Regions from separate parts of the Paraglaciecola sp. T6c genome, predicted to be linked through region 2. Evidence: predicted binding sites of a transcription regulator. Region 2 holds the regulator's gene; each other region holds the start of a gene.
What was found. Region 2 encodes LexA, which represses DNA repair genes until DNA is damaged. Its sites were predicted from a motif close to TACTGTATNNNNATACAGTA; they were not measured.
Positions count from the first base shown of each region.

Region 1: uvrD (DNA helicase II) is a predicted target of LexA. The motif match lies at 2,336-2,355, and genes of this name have one in related genera.
Region 3: imuA (translesion DNA synthesis-associated protein ImuA) is a predicted target of LexA. The motif match lies at 2,233-2,252, and genes of this name have one in related genera.

Region 1 is NC_008228.1:4,900,810-4,905,102, reverse strand. Features, by position in the region: gene PATL_RS20920 (GGDEF domain-containing response regulator) at 1-27, opposite strand, end outside; gene uvrD (DNA helicase II) at 117-2,291, opposite strand; gene cysE (serine O-acetyltransferase) at 2,440-3,219, shown strand; gene PATL_RS20905 (HAD-IA family hydrolase) at 3,316-4,032, opposite strand; gene PATL_RS20900 (tyrosine recombinase XerC) at 4,080-4,293, opposite strand, start outside.
Region 2 is NC_008228.1:5,108,185-5,112,477, forward strand. Features, by position in the region: gene ctaD (cytochrome c oxidase subunit I) at 1-545, opposite strand, end outside; gene coxB (cytochrome c oxidase subunit II) at 556-1,686, opposite strand; gene lexA (transcriptional repressor LexA) at 2,089-2,712, opposite strand; gene plsB (glycerol-3-phosphate 1-O-acyltransferase PlsB) at 2,906-4,293, shown strand, end outside.
Region 3 is NC_008228.1:45,097-49,389, forward strand. Features, by position in the region: partial or broken gene PATL_RS00200 (error-prone DNA polymerase) at 1-52, opposite strand, end outside; gene PATL_RS00205 (Y-family DNA polymerase) at 55-1,509, opposite strand; gene imuA (translesion DNA synthesis-associated protein ImuA) at 1,519-2,208, opposite strand; gene PATL_RS00215 (EVE domain-containing protein) at 2,394-2,855, shown strand; gene PATL_RS00220 (hypothetical protein) at 2,873-3,766, opposite strand; gene PATL_RS00225 (hypothetical protein) at 3,767-4,293, opposite strand, start outside.

The DNA.
Region 1 (4,293 bases), 210 kb from region 2:
GTCAATTATCAAGACTTTTGGGCGCATAAAGCCATTTTACCTTTCCGCTGATACTAAGGAGCACTTAAATGTATCGCTACCTTATAGCACCTCGCAGAAAGGGTAAACTTAAGGCGTTAAATTTTATCTAGTTTTGCAAATGACAGCACTAACCATTTACTGCCAACATTATCAAAATTCACCTGCACTCTGGCGTGCTCGCCACTGCCTTCGTAGTTAAGTACAGTGCCTTCCCCGAATTTACGATGAGTCACTCGCTCCCCGAGTTTAAAGCCCGTAGAGTCAAACGCGGTATGACTTGCAGAAGACTGAAAGCGACTCTGCATCGGACGTGACACTGTCGCTTTGGTGCGAAGGCGAACTTCTTCAATAAATTCTGTGGGTATTTCTTTGATAAAGCGAGATGGCGTATGGTATTTGTCTTGGCCATAAACACGACGACTTTCAGCGTAGGTGAGATAGAGTTTTTGCATTGCGCGAGTCATGCCCACGTAGCAAAGGCGGCGCTCTTCCTCTATTTTGCCGGGTTCGTCATTGCTCATTTGGCTGGGGAACATGCCCTCTTCCACACCCACTAACAATACCATAGGGAATTCTAGCCCTTTGGCTGTGTGTATGGTCATCATCTGCACGGCGTCTTGATGCTTATCGGCCTGGGCGTCACCAGCTTCAAGCGAAGCATGGGCAAGAAACGCTGACATGGGGCTCATGTTTTCAGCTTCTTCAGGGGGCGCAAATTGCTTACACGCGGTAACGAGCTCTTCTAAGTTTTCGATACGTGCTTGGGCTTTTTCGCCTTTCTCTGCTTTGTACATGGCGTACAAACCAGAATTTTTGATGACGTGATCAGCGTGTTGCTCTAAGGGTAAATCCGTGGTGTCTTTTTGCAGTTTTAAGACTAAATCCACAAAGGCTTGTAGCGCATTGGCCGCACGGCCTGACAAGCGTTTTTCACGCAGTAGCTGTAAGCTTGCTTGCCACATAGACAAGTCATGCTCTTTGGCTTGCTCACGCACCTGGGACAAGGTTTTATCACCAATGCCACGCGTAGGGGTATTCACGACGCGCTCAAATGCGGCATCGTCAATTTGTTGGTTGATAATACGCAGATAACCTAAAGCATCACGGATTTCCTGACGCTCGAAAAATCGCAAGCCACCGTATATGCGATAGGCCACAGACTCTTGCAATAACGCTTCTTCAAGTACGCGTGATTGGGCGTTGTTGCGATACAAAATAGCGCAATCGCTGAGGGCATAACCTTGGGTCTGCCAGTCTTTTATGCGCGATACCGCAAAGCGTGCTTCATCTAACTCGTTAAAACCGGCATACAAAGAAATAGGTTCGCCGTCTACACCGTCGGTCCATAACTCTTTGCCTAAACGGCCTTGGTTATTATCGATGACGGCATTGGCCGCTTTTAATATATTGCCCGTGGAGCGATAGTTCTGCTCTAAGCGTATGGTTTTTGCTTGAGGGTAATCACGCAAGAAGTGTTGAATATTCTGCACATTTGCCCCGCGCCAACCGTAAATTGATTGGTCGTCATCGCCAACAATAATCATATTGTTGGTAGGTGCGGCTAATAGGCGCAGCCAAGCGTATTGGATGTTGTTAGTGTCTTGAAACTCGTCCACAAGCACTGCGCGAAAGCGGGTTTGATAATGTTTAAGTAGCTCAGGATTTTCTACCCATAGTTGATGGGCGCGTAGTAATAACTCGGCGAAATCTACCAGGCCAGCCCGTTCGCAGGTTTGCTGGTAAACCTGATAAATTTCACATAACTTTTTCTGATTATAGTCACCGTGAGTATCTATGTGCTCAGGTCTTAAGCCTTCGTCTTTATTGCCATTGATGTACCACTGAACGTGTTTCGGCGCCCATTGCTTTTCATCTAGGTTCATACTCTTGATGACACGGCGCACTAGGCGATATTGGTCGTCTGAATCGAGTATTTGGAAGTTTTCGGGTAACTTAGCTTCAGCGTAATGGGTGCGCAATAGTCTGTGAGCGATACCGTGAAAGGTGCCTATCCACATATTGCTTAGTGCACTGCCTTGCAACTCTTCGATACGCCCGCGCATTTCGCGAGCGGCCTTGTTGGTAAAAGTAACGGCGAGAATACCCCAAGGGGCAATGCCTTCTACTTCCATTAACCAAGCAATGCGATGCACCAACACTCGGGTCTTACCGCTGCCAGCGCCGGCCAGAATAAGCATGTCAGCAGCAGGCGAGGCTACTGCATCACGTTGTTTATCATTGAGTTGTTCTAAGAGTCGAGATACATCCATGGGGGAAAAAATGCTGTAGAATTATGAACGCATTATAACAGTTATACTGTGTTTTTATACAATTAATGAATTTGTTCTTAGTCATTATTAGGCTTTAAAATAACAACTGATTACACTGCCGACTGATGCAGACATAAGGTGGATACTCGTGGACAATAATTTTTGGCAAACGCTTCGTAATGAAGCACAGGTGATGACTGAAAAAGAACCCTTGCTTGCCACTTATGTAGATGAATGCATTTTAAAGCAAGATGACTTTGCAGGTGCGCTGAGCTTTATTTTGTCCAATAAGTTATCCGACAAAGTGATGTCGGCTAAGGCTTTACGCACCATGCTTGACCAAGCTTATCGCGACCAGCCCTTGTTAGTAGAGGCGACTGTGTTTGATATTGAAGCAACCTTTGAGCGCGACCCTGCGGTGAAATCGTATTTAACCGTGCTGCTTTACTTTAAAGGGTTTCATGCCATTCAGGTGCATCGTTTTGCGCATATGTTGTGGTTAATGGGCCGCCATGAATTGGCGTTGTTTATTCAAAGCCGCAGCTCTGAAGTGTTGTCAGTGGATATTCATCCTGCGGCATATATAGGCCAAGGCGTGATGTTTGATCATGCCACGGGTATCGTTGTCGGTGAAACGGCGGTGATTGAAGATAACGTATCGATTATGCAATCTGTGACCCTTGGCGGTACAGGGAATGAAGTTGGCGACAGGCATCCTAAAGTGCGCCATGGGGTGATGATAGGCGCGGGTGCCAAAATATTAGGTAATATTGAAATTGGCCCAGGTGCTAAGGTCGGCGCTGGTAGTGTGGTATTAGCGGATGTGCCATCACACGTTACGGTTGCGGGTGTGCCAGCTAAAATTGTGGGCAAGCCAAGTTGCCAAAACCCCTGTCAAACTATGCGCCAGAACGTTTTAGAAGATTAATTTAGCTAAAAGATTAATCGGCAACTCGCCTGATGAGGCGTTGCCGTTATCGAGCGAGTATTGTGTTGACGCAGAGCTTAGTTTAAATGGCACAGCTTAGTTTATATCGCACAGCTCGCTTAAATGTTGCAGTTGAATATCCGGTAACACGGTAACGTCTTCGCTATTAAGTGACATCGGGCGATTATCTGCATACCAGGCACACATGAATCCGGCTTTCTTGGCACCTAAAACGTCCTTTTCTAGGTTATCCCCCACATGCAATATGGATTCACCGGGCAGGTTTAACAGCTTCTTAGCTGCATCGAACATAGCGCTGTTGGGCTTCATGGGAAACGCTAAACTAGCATGAAAGCTCTTTTGAAAGTAATCCGCGATACCGATTTGCTCTAAGTTTACATTGCCATTGGTGATAGCGACTAACGGCCAGCGCTCCCCTAGCTTGCTCAAAATATCAGTGACTTCACTACTCACTTGAAAATTGCTGCGTTCAAAATAGAAAAAGTCGAAGGCTTCATCCACCGCGCTCTTAAGCGCATGGCCGCTGTGACCGAATGCTTGAATGCCGCTGGTAAGCACTTCTCGGCGCAACATGCCCATGTCACTGTGAAGCTCAGGCTTTTGTTTTAATGTGGCGCGTCTATGGTCACGCCAATAGGCTGGATGGCTGTGGGATGGGTCATCTGCAAAGCTACCCAAAAACTCAATCAAGGCGTGTTCAGCGCGGATGATGTAAGGGTAATTGTCGTAAAGGGTGTCATCGAGATCGAACGTCATGGCCTTAATTTGGCCGATATTACGGTAATAAATCATGTTGTCGATTCTGTCCTCTTTTCTTGCATTAATGATCCGCCGAAATGCTATTTTCGACGCTTGGCTCTGGGGTGCGCTGTATCGTATACGCTAGCCAAATGCTGAAAGTTCAGATGAGTATACACTTGCGTAGTGGATAAATTCGCATGGCCGAGTAGTTCTTGCACTCCGCGTAAATCACCGCTTGATTCTAAAATGTGGGTGGCGAATGAATGGCGTAATTTGTGTGGGTTGATATCTTGATCTAAATGCTGCTGCTTG
Region 2 (4,293 bases):
TTAATCGCCCCCATAATGGATGAAATACCCATGATATGTACCGAGAAAACAAACAGAGCAGTACTGTCACCACTGTACGTAGTTGATAGAGGAGCGTAGAACGTCCAGCCAAATGCAGGACCGCCACCTTCCATAAATAACGAAGACAGTAAAATCAAGAACGCAAAGGGTAAGATCCAGAAGCTCCAGTTGTTCATGCGAGGCAAAGCCATGTCTGGCGCGCCAATCATCATAGGCACTAACCAGTTAGCTAGCCCTGTAAAAGCAGGCATAACAGCACCAAACACCATGATCAAGCCATGAACTGTGGTCATTTGATTGAAAAAGTTAGGCTCAACTATCTGCAGGCCCGGCTGAAACAATTCCGCCCGAATGACCATCGCCATCGCGCCGCCGGTTAAGAACATGATAAATGCGAACCAAAGGTACAGCGTGCCTATGTCTTTGTGGTTTGTCGTGTACAACCAGCGCTTAATACCTGAAGGGGGCGCATGATGCTCGTGATGATCGTTTTCGTGATGGATCGTGTCGGTTACTGTGCTCATGATCGTCTCCCTACTGCCCGTTTAATGCAGCGTTAATGTCTTTCGCCTGAACTAGATCACCCGTATCGTTACCCCACGCATTTCGCTCATAGGTAATCACTGCGGCAAGTTCTGACATTGTTAACTGTTTAGCGAAGGCGGCCATTGCGGTACCTGATTTACCGTTAAGCACGATATCAATATGCGCAGCCATATCGTTCAGCGCAATGTCACTCCCTTTTAATGCTGGGAATACCCCTGGCAACCCTTCACCATTAGGCATATGACAGGCTGCACATGCAGAATTGTAAATTTTTTGACCATTGCTCATGAGCTCTTCTTTGCTCATGTTCATTGCTAGTAATCTTTGCTCTTCAGCTTTTGCCTGTTCTTGGATGGCTTGACGCTCGCCTATCCACTTATCATATTCGGCGGGCTCTTTTGCGATAACCACAACCGGCATGAACCCGTGATCCTTTCCGCATAATTCAGCACACTGCCCACGGTAAATACCCGGTTCATTGACCTTAGCCCAAGCATCATTAATAAAACCTGGATTAGCGTCTTGCTTGATTGCGAAGTCTGGTACCCACCAAGAATGAATAACATCGTCTGAGGTAATAAGAAAACGCACACGTTTATCGGTAGGGATCACCAAAGGTTGGTCTACTTCTAAGAGGTAATTAACACCCTTGTCTAATTTACCTGTGATTTCATCGGCTTGAGTTGCCATGCGAGAATAAAATTCGACGTCGTTATCCATGTACTTGTAGTGCCACTTCCATTGTGACCCTGTTACCAACACCGTCACTTCCGGTTCACTGGCATCCTCCATAGCGATCAACGTTTTGGCTGCAGGGATAGCCATTACAATGAGGATAATAAAAGGGATGACGGTCCAAGCGATTTCAACTTTAACACTCTCGTGGAAGTTTGCAGGCTTAGCCCCACGAGATTTACGATGAAATAAAATGGAGTAGAACATAGCGCCAAACACACCAACAGCGATAACCACACATATGATGAACATCAACATATGTAGGTCATATACCTCGGCGCTGATATCAGTCACACCTTTGCGCATGTTTAATTGGTACTGATCTAAGTCGGACACTGAATCTGCAAAAGCGGTGCTGCAATTAAATGCACCTAACATTGCCATAACACTCAACGAAATTTTCTTCACTCGACCCCCTGCTTGTCAAACGCGTAAAATAGTGGTGATAACCATCAAACTCTACGTTCTAATTTATTATTGTAAGGTTCAGCACGCGACAAGTTTTGTTACTGACTTGTTAATCGTGTAACAAGCATTACTCAAAATAGGGGGAGTAGTCCAGTTTTTTTGTATATTTTATATTCAATTGACCAAATTTTAATCAGCCTATCAGTGTGTTACGTTAACAACTCAGTAACAAACACATAGATTAAATGATATGCGAAAAGGCAATATGAGGTAGGTAAGATGGGATGTTTTCATGGAATAAAATAATATTTTCGAACTCCATTGCGAAGCTCGAAAATGATCAATAATGTAACAGCAAACTGCCTGAAAAATGTTCAACTACATCCAGTCAGCATTACGAATAACACCCACAGCGATACCTTCGATATTAAAAGGCTGCGTCGCTAGATCGACTTTAATAGGTTGGAAATCCTCGTTTTCAGCATGTAGTACGACTTGTCGACCTTTTCGCTCAAGCCGTTTAACGGTTACATCTTCATCTACTCGCGCAACTACCACCTGACCATTATGCACATCCGTTGTTTTATGCACGGCCAGTAAATCACCATCCAAAATACCAATGTCTTTCATACTCATGCCGCTAACTCTAAGTAAAAAATCAGCGCTGGGTTTAAATAAACTTGGGTCAACTTTGTAATGCATTTCAACATGCTCTTGAGCCAAAATGGGCTCACCGGCGGCAACACGACCAATAAGCGGCAAACCTTGGTCTTCTAATTGATCTTCTAAAGGCTCAGTGAGCCTGATACCTCTTGACGTGCCGGGCAAGATCTCAATTGCTCCTTTACGAGCCAGAGCCTTGAGGTGTTCTTCAGCCGCATTTGCCGATTTAAAACCAAGGTGCCGTGCTATTTCTGCACGTGTTGGCGGCATGCCTGTTTCTAGCATGGTGGTTTTAATCAGTTGCAAGACTTCTTCTTGTCTGGGAGTTAGTGGACGCATACACAGCCTGTTGTTTCATACAGTTTAACTGTGAGTATATACAGTCGTTGCTAAATCTCAAATTTTTCTTCTTTGTTGTTTATTAAAGGTAATTTTCTATAAGACCTCTGACCTGTAAACTGATTACGCGGGGTGGAAAAGCCGAATAACGTGGTATCCTATACAGGTCTTTCATTATCTAGGTACCACTCTTATGGCATGGCTGCATAAACTGCTGCTGACAATGATATCTGTTCCGCTAAAATGGCTGGTTAAAGTTAATAGCATTCCTACAGATATAGCGACCGAACTTGGGATCGATAACACCAAACCCATTATTTATCTATTGCGCACACACTCGGTCACTGATCAATTTGCTTTAAAAATGTCTACCAATTCCCTAGGCTTGCCTAAGCCCTCCGAGCCGGTGCAAATCGGTGGTAAGGAATTACCCGCATGTTTGTTTTTACAACAACCACGTTCTTTGCTTACTCGAAAAGTGAAGATCACCAAAATTGCAGATGATGTTACTCGTCTGTTCCAGCTCCACAGAGAGCACCCAGAGTTAGACTTGCAAATCGTCCCCGTTTCCATTTTTTGGGGCAGAGCACCCGGCCGAAAGCTATCCGGCTGGTCAGATATTATCGCTAATCAGGTATCTCCAAACTGGTTACGTAAGTTTTTTATTGTGCTGTTTTTAGGTAGAGATAACTTCGTTTGTTACAGCAAGGCTGTATCCTCTCGCACCATGGCAGATTTAAAAGGCAGTGATGAAGAAATAGGCCACAAGCTTATCCGCTTAGCGGGCACGCACTTTCATCGTCGCCGCCAAAATCTCATAGGCCCAATGTTACTCGAACGACAGGAATTATATAACGCAGTATTGGGCGCAGACTCTGTTCGCCAAGCAGTTAGCGACGAAGCGCGCAGCAAGAAGCAGTCAAATCACCAGATACAAGCCAAAGCGAAGAAATATGTCGATGAAATTGCCGCAGATTATCGCGAAGGGTTAGTAAGAATTGGCGACCGCTTACTCACAAAAATATGGAACAAAGTATACAACGGCATTGAAGTAAAACATGCCGATAAAGTCAGGGCGTTAGCGCAAAATGGCCACGAAATTATCTACGTGCCGTGCCATAGAAGCCACATGGACTACCTCCTTTTAACTTATGTCATCTATCACGAAGGCTTAGTTACACCGCATATTGCTGCGGGTATCAATCTCAATTTTTGGCCGATTGGCGGAATTTTACGAAAATGTGGCGCATTCTTCTTACGTCGCAGCTTCGCCGGCAACAAGCTGTATACCGCGGTATTCAGAGAGTATTTAGAGCTACTTTTCAACAAAGGCTATTCCGTGAAGTATTATCCTGAAGGAGGCCGAAGTCGAACAGGTCGCTTACTACCGCCTAAAACAGGTATGTTAGCCATGACCCTTCAGGGACTGATTAAAGGCATTAACCGCCCCGTCAGTATTGTACCTGTGTACATTGGCTACGAGCACGTTATGGAAGTTTCAAGCTATTTGAAAGAGCTCAAAGGAACAGACAAAAAGAAAGAATCTTTTTTTCAGGTGTTCTCCGCGGTACGTAAGCTGAA
Region 3 (4,293 bases), 120 kb from region 2:
TGAAATTACTCTGACAAAATAACTCAGCATATTGATCCTTTCTGAATGCCATAATTAACTAAAAATGCCTTGCAAGAACCACGTGTTTTCTGGTGTTTTGAACACCCAAAACCATTGCCCCTCTTTACTCACCGCAATGAAGTAATCTCGTAGCACAGGTTGTTGGTCCCACCAACCTGTGCTAATGCGTTCAGGTCCATGCACGATTGAAACGTGTTGAGTAAGCAAACTAGGTTCAGCTAACAAAAAACTTGGTCTTAGCGGAGAGCGGTAAATTGGGTTTCGCTCATTCACTGTTAATACGGAACAATATTGGGATGCTCGCTCAGGTCGATAGTCGTTAATGGTTTGCGGGCTAAAAAGTACATCATCGCCAAGCTTAGCTTGTAATGCTGATATAAGTTGTAAGCGGGATACAACCCCTTGTTTCCCAAGGAACAAATCTTGTTTATCAGGATGACGAACAAAAGTTTTACCCGTGGAAAGTTGCAGTGCGATAATTGGAGCATTCAGCAGCACATTTTCGAGTTTTAATGCGAGCAACCCCAACCAGTCTTTGGCACGATATTCTCCTTGCTGCGCCCTTACCGTAAATTCGATTTTGCTTTTATCTCGCTGATATAAAATTATGCGCAGCTCTTGGGTTAACTCGTCTCTTAGCAGCAAAAAATTCTCTAAGTTTGAAAGCAATTTTTGTATGGGTTTGAGAAGTAAATCGGTGCGCTCTATTTCATACAGCAGTTCAATGTATTGCTTGAAGTTTGCTTGGGGATGAAAAAAAATTACCGGATGTTTGAAATCGCCTCTTAGCTGCCCTAAGTAAGTAATCATTTGAGTATCGAAGCGTTTGTGTAAATCACTAAACGGAATGATGAGAAGTTGCTCAACAGTTTTTACGCCAATGCTGTTAAGCTTAGTTACATCCTTTGAAGAAAGTTCAGTAAGGCTTAAATCGACTTTTTTTAAGGCGTGCTGTATGGCCGCGGGTTCATCCGTGATTTGGTTCCATCCTTTGACGGCGAGTAATTTGGCCGCTAAAGGTGAATGGCCTGTGGCGTATGAGAAACTTACGTTCAATGGTACAAGCTGGCTTTTAATCATGCTCCACAGTTCGTTTAAACTCGAATACAAACGCAGCATATTGTGCACTCGAAGTAACAACCCTTGCTCACTGAAAAAGCAAATATCTGAAACAACCATGTATAAGCGTTGCGCAATTATACTCAGCTGCTGTTTTTCGATTTCCGGGTTAAACGGCATAACCTGCAAGCCACCATGTAAAGCCGCAGCTGTGCCTAAGCTCATGAAGGGTTGAATGCCTGCTTGCCTGGCGCATTTATTAAGCTGCACGATACCATGAGCTGTATCGAGTATTACAATAGGGATCGACGATATACTCTTATGATTGCCTGTGTCGTCAATGTATCCTTTGCTCTCGGCACCCTCATGCACGTGATAAGAGTCGAGCTGCAAATTTGGGAAATGTAGGTAGAGCCATAGAGGTTGCATGGTGGCTAATTAGCCGGTAAGGCTATGTAAGCCAGTGAGAGGAAGAACATTATTTGCTGGTATAGGTCGCGTTAATGATGGCCACATCTTGCTCATATTGACGGTGAAGGGCTGGCTATGACAACCGCCTTTGCGTTTTAAAATGGTTACCTCGATACCCTGAGAAGATGAGGATAACTGCATTGCTAAAGCCACCGGCAATGAAAATACCTGTTTTTGTTGCTGGCGTAGCACAATATTTAATGCCCCGCCTGCCTCTGCCGCGAATTGTAGTCGCTTTGCTTGGTGTACTTCTAGGCCATGATGCCACAACAATACTCCATCACAGCAGCCACTTTTTAAGCATTGCTCAGTTGACCATAAAGCATCCTTTGCATTCTTGGGTTCAATAATCAGAATACGCGATAACTCAAAGCCCATTTTCGCCAGCATGGGTGCATTCAACCGAGCGGGTGCACCAATAAAGACTAAAAGTTTGTCGCTGTTTTGTTGGCGCAATACGAAGCTAGGCAAGAGTAAGCGCAATTCACCAATGCCAGTTGGGCTACTAATATCAACTACACCTTGCTCAGGCAAACCACCTTCTAGGTGAGCATCGAGAGCATCAAAACCGCTGGGCAAAACCTTATGAGCACCACTTGCTTGGCTGGCTCGCCAAACTAGACGCTTGTTTTTGAGCTGATTGATTGTTGAGTTCATACATCACCATGGGTTGTATATTTTTACTGTATATTCATACAGTATATAAAACATAACATGATTAGCAAGTTTTAGGTGCAGGGCACTTTTGTCAAACTATGGATCTGATTGATTCCACGCAGGTTTATTGTTGGCATAATTACTTTTTGATTGATAAGTTGTCTTTTTAAGAGATGAGAACCCAAATGCAATATTGGTTATTTAAAACAGAACCTGATGCCTTTAGCATCGATGACTTAGCTGCAAAACCTGAGCAGACGGAGCACTGGGATGGTATCCGCAATTACCAAGCGCGTAATTTTTTGCGTGACCAAGTAAAGCAGGGCGATAAGGTCTTTATTTATCATTCTAGCTGTAAAGACGTTGGCATCGCGGGGCTTGCAGAAGTCGTCAAAGAAGCCTACCCAGATCACACACAGTTTGACCCTGAAAGCCATTACTATGACCCTAAATCAAGCCCTGACAATCCCAGATGGGTGATGGTCGATGTGAGGTTTGTCGAGAAATTTCCCGCTATTTTGTCGCTTAAAAAAATAAAAAGCATGCCCGAGATAAACGAAATCGGCTTAATCAAAAAAGGCTATCGATTGTCTATCATGCCAGTGAATGAGCATGAGTTTTCAGCGTTGTTGGCCGCCTCGAGGTAAGAGCGTATCTTTTTACTTTAGCACTGCTCAGGCGAGGAGGGGGTATCTTGTTGAACTGGTGTTTTTGTTGGGAATGCGATATACCATGAATGTAAATCTTGAACCACTTGAAAGCCACACTTATTATCTACAACGCTTCCTCGTACAACTTTAGAGCTGTCGTTTCTCAATATAGTAAAAGTGTTTTGTGGCTCATTCAGACCGGTGTAACGCCCAGTTAAGTCACTCTGAAGGATATGGATTGCGGTGTTTAACTGCCTTGCCATCATTTGTTTAACGTCATCATTATTTTCGTCTACGAATAAAGCGTGCTCATCTTCTGAAAGAATTGGGCTGAAAACCTGGATCATATTTTGATAACGAAGATTTTTTGTACGTCCTTTTTCGTCTGGCAACCAAGCAATAAGTTTTAAAATAACTTGATTCATTTTCTCATTTGAGAAAAAAATGGGTTTCAATCTAAGAGTCTCGTTATCGATGTCGTTATTTTTGACAAACAAAGAATCAGTTCTATCAAGCAAACTAAAAATAGAAACACCATTTATCAAATTAATCAGAGGTGAAATTTTATTGTCGGCTCGCTCTTGCTCTTCGGCTAACTTAGCGTTGCGAGATGAATTAATAAAGGCAGCATGAGCGCCAATTTGGGCAAACATTCCTACTAATCCAGCACCGCCTTGATAAAGTATTGGAGATGAACTGGTTGAATCATCGCGGTTGTGTATGCCTCTTAAATCAATTCCTTCGTTTTGAGCAAAGCTAAAGGCTAGTGTATTTTCACCATGAAATGCCTTACCCATCGTATTAATGTGTTTAGCATAGTCATCTCTATTGGGCGTACTATTACACCCAACAATGAGAAAGAAGACTGATAAAAATAAGAAGCGCATTAAGGTATTAATACTCGCCAATTAGATAGCGTTGCGAATTCTACTTTTTATATTTTCTACTGCTTGGTAATAGGAAGTAGTGACGCTCGGAAATGTTGTTGGCTCATCCCATTCACCTTCTGGCTGAACTTTTTCATCTAACTCTAAATATTGGATGTATGCATTAGAATTAAGATCAACAGCATAAAGCAACCCAGCTATATAACCTTGTGGATCTCCGTTAGGCACATAACTGCTAAAGCTTCTATAAGCACCGTGCCTATGAAGTTCCAAAACAACCAAAATATCTACGTCTAAAGACTCCTTAAGTGATCTGAAATCCTTTTTTGCAAATCCTAATTCACCTTTGAATTTACTTAACTTTGAGATAGGGTTTGCAAGCGTTAGTTCTTTGATGTTTGACGTTCTTATCGAATATTCTTCTAAAACGAGGGTGCGAATATTGTCTAGTTCTTGTTGATCAATGGCTCCCTCTAGATGCGTATCTAATTTACTTGTCAGTGAAGACGCAACGCCGTAACAAAGCAGGCAACTAGCACCGTAAATAT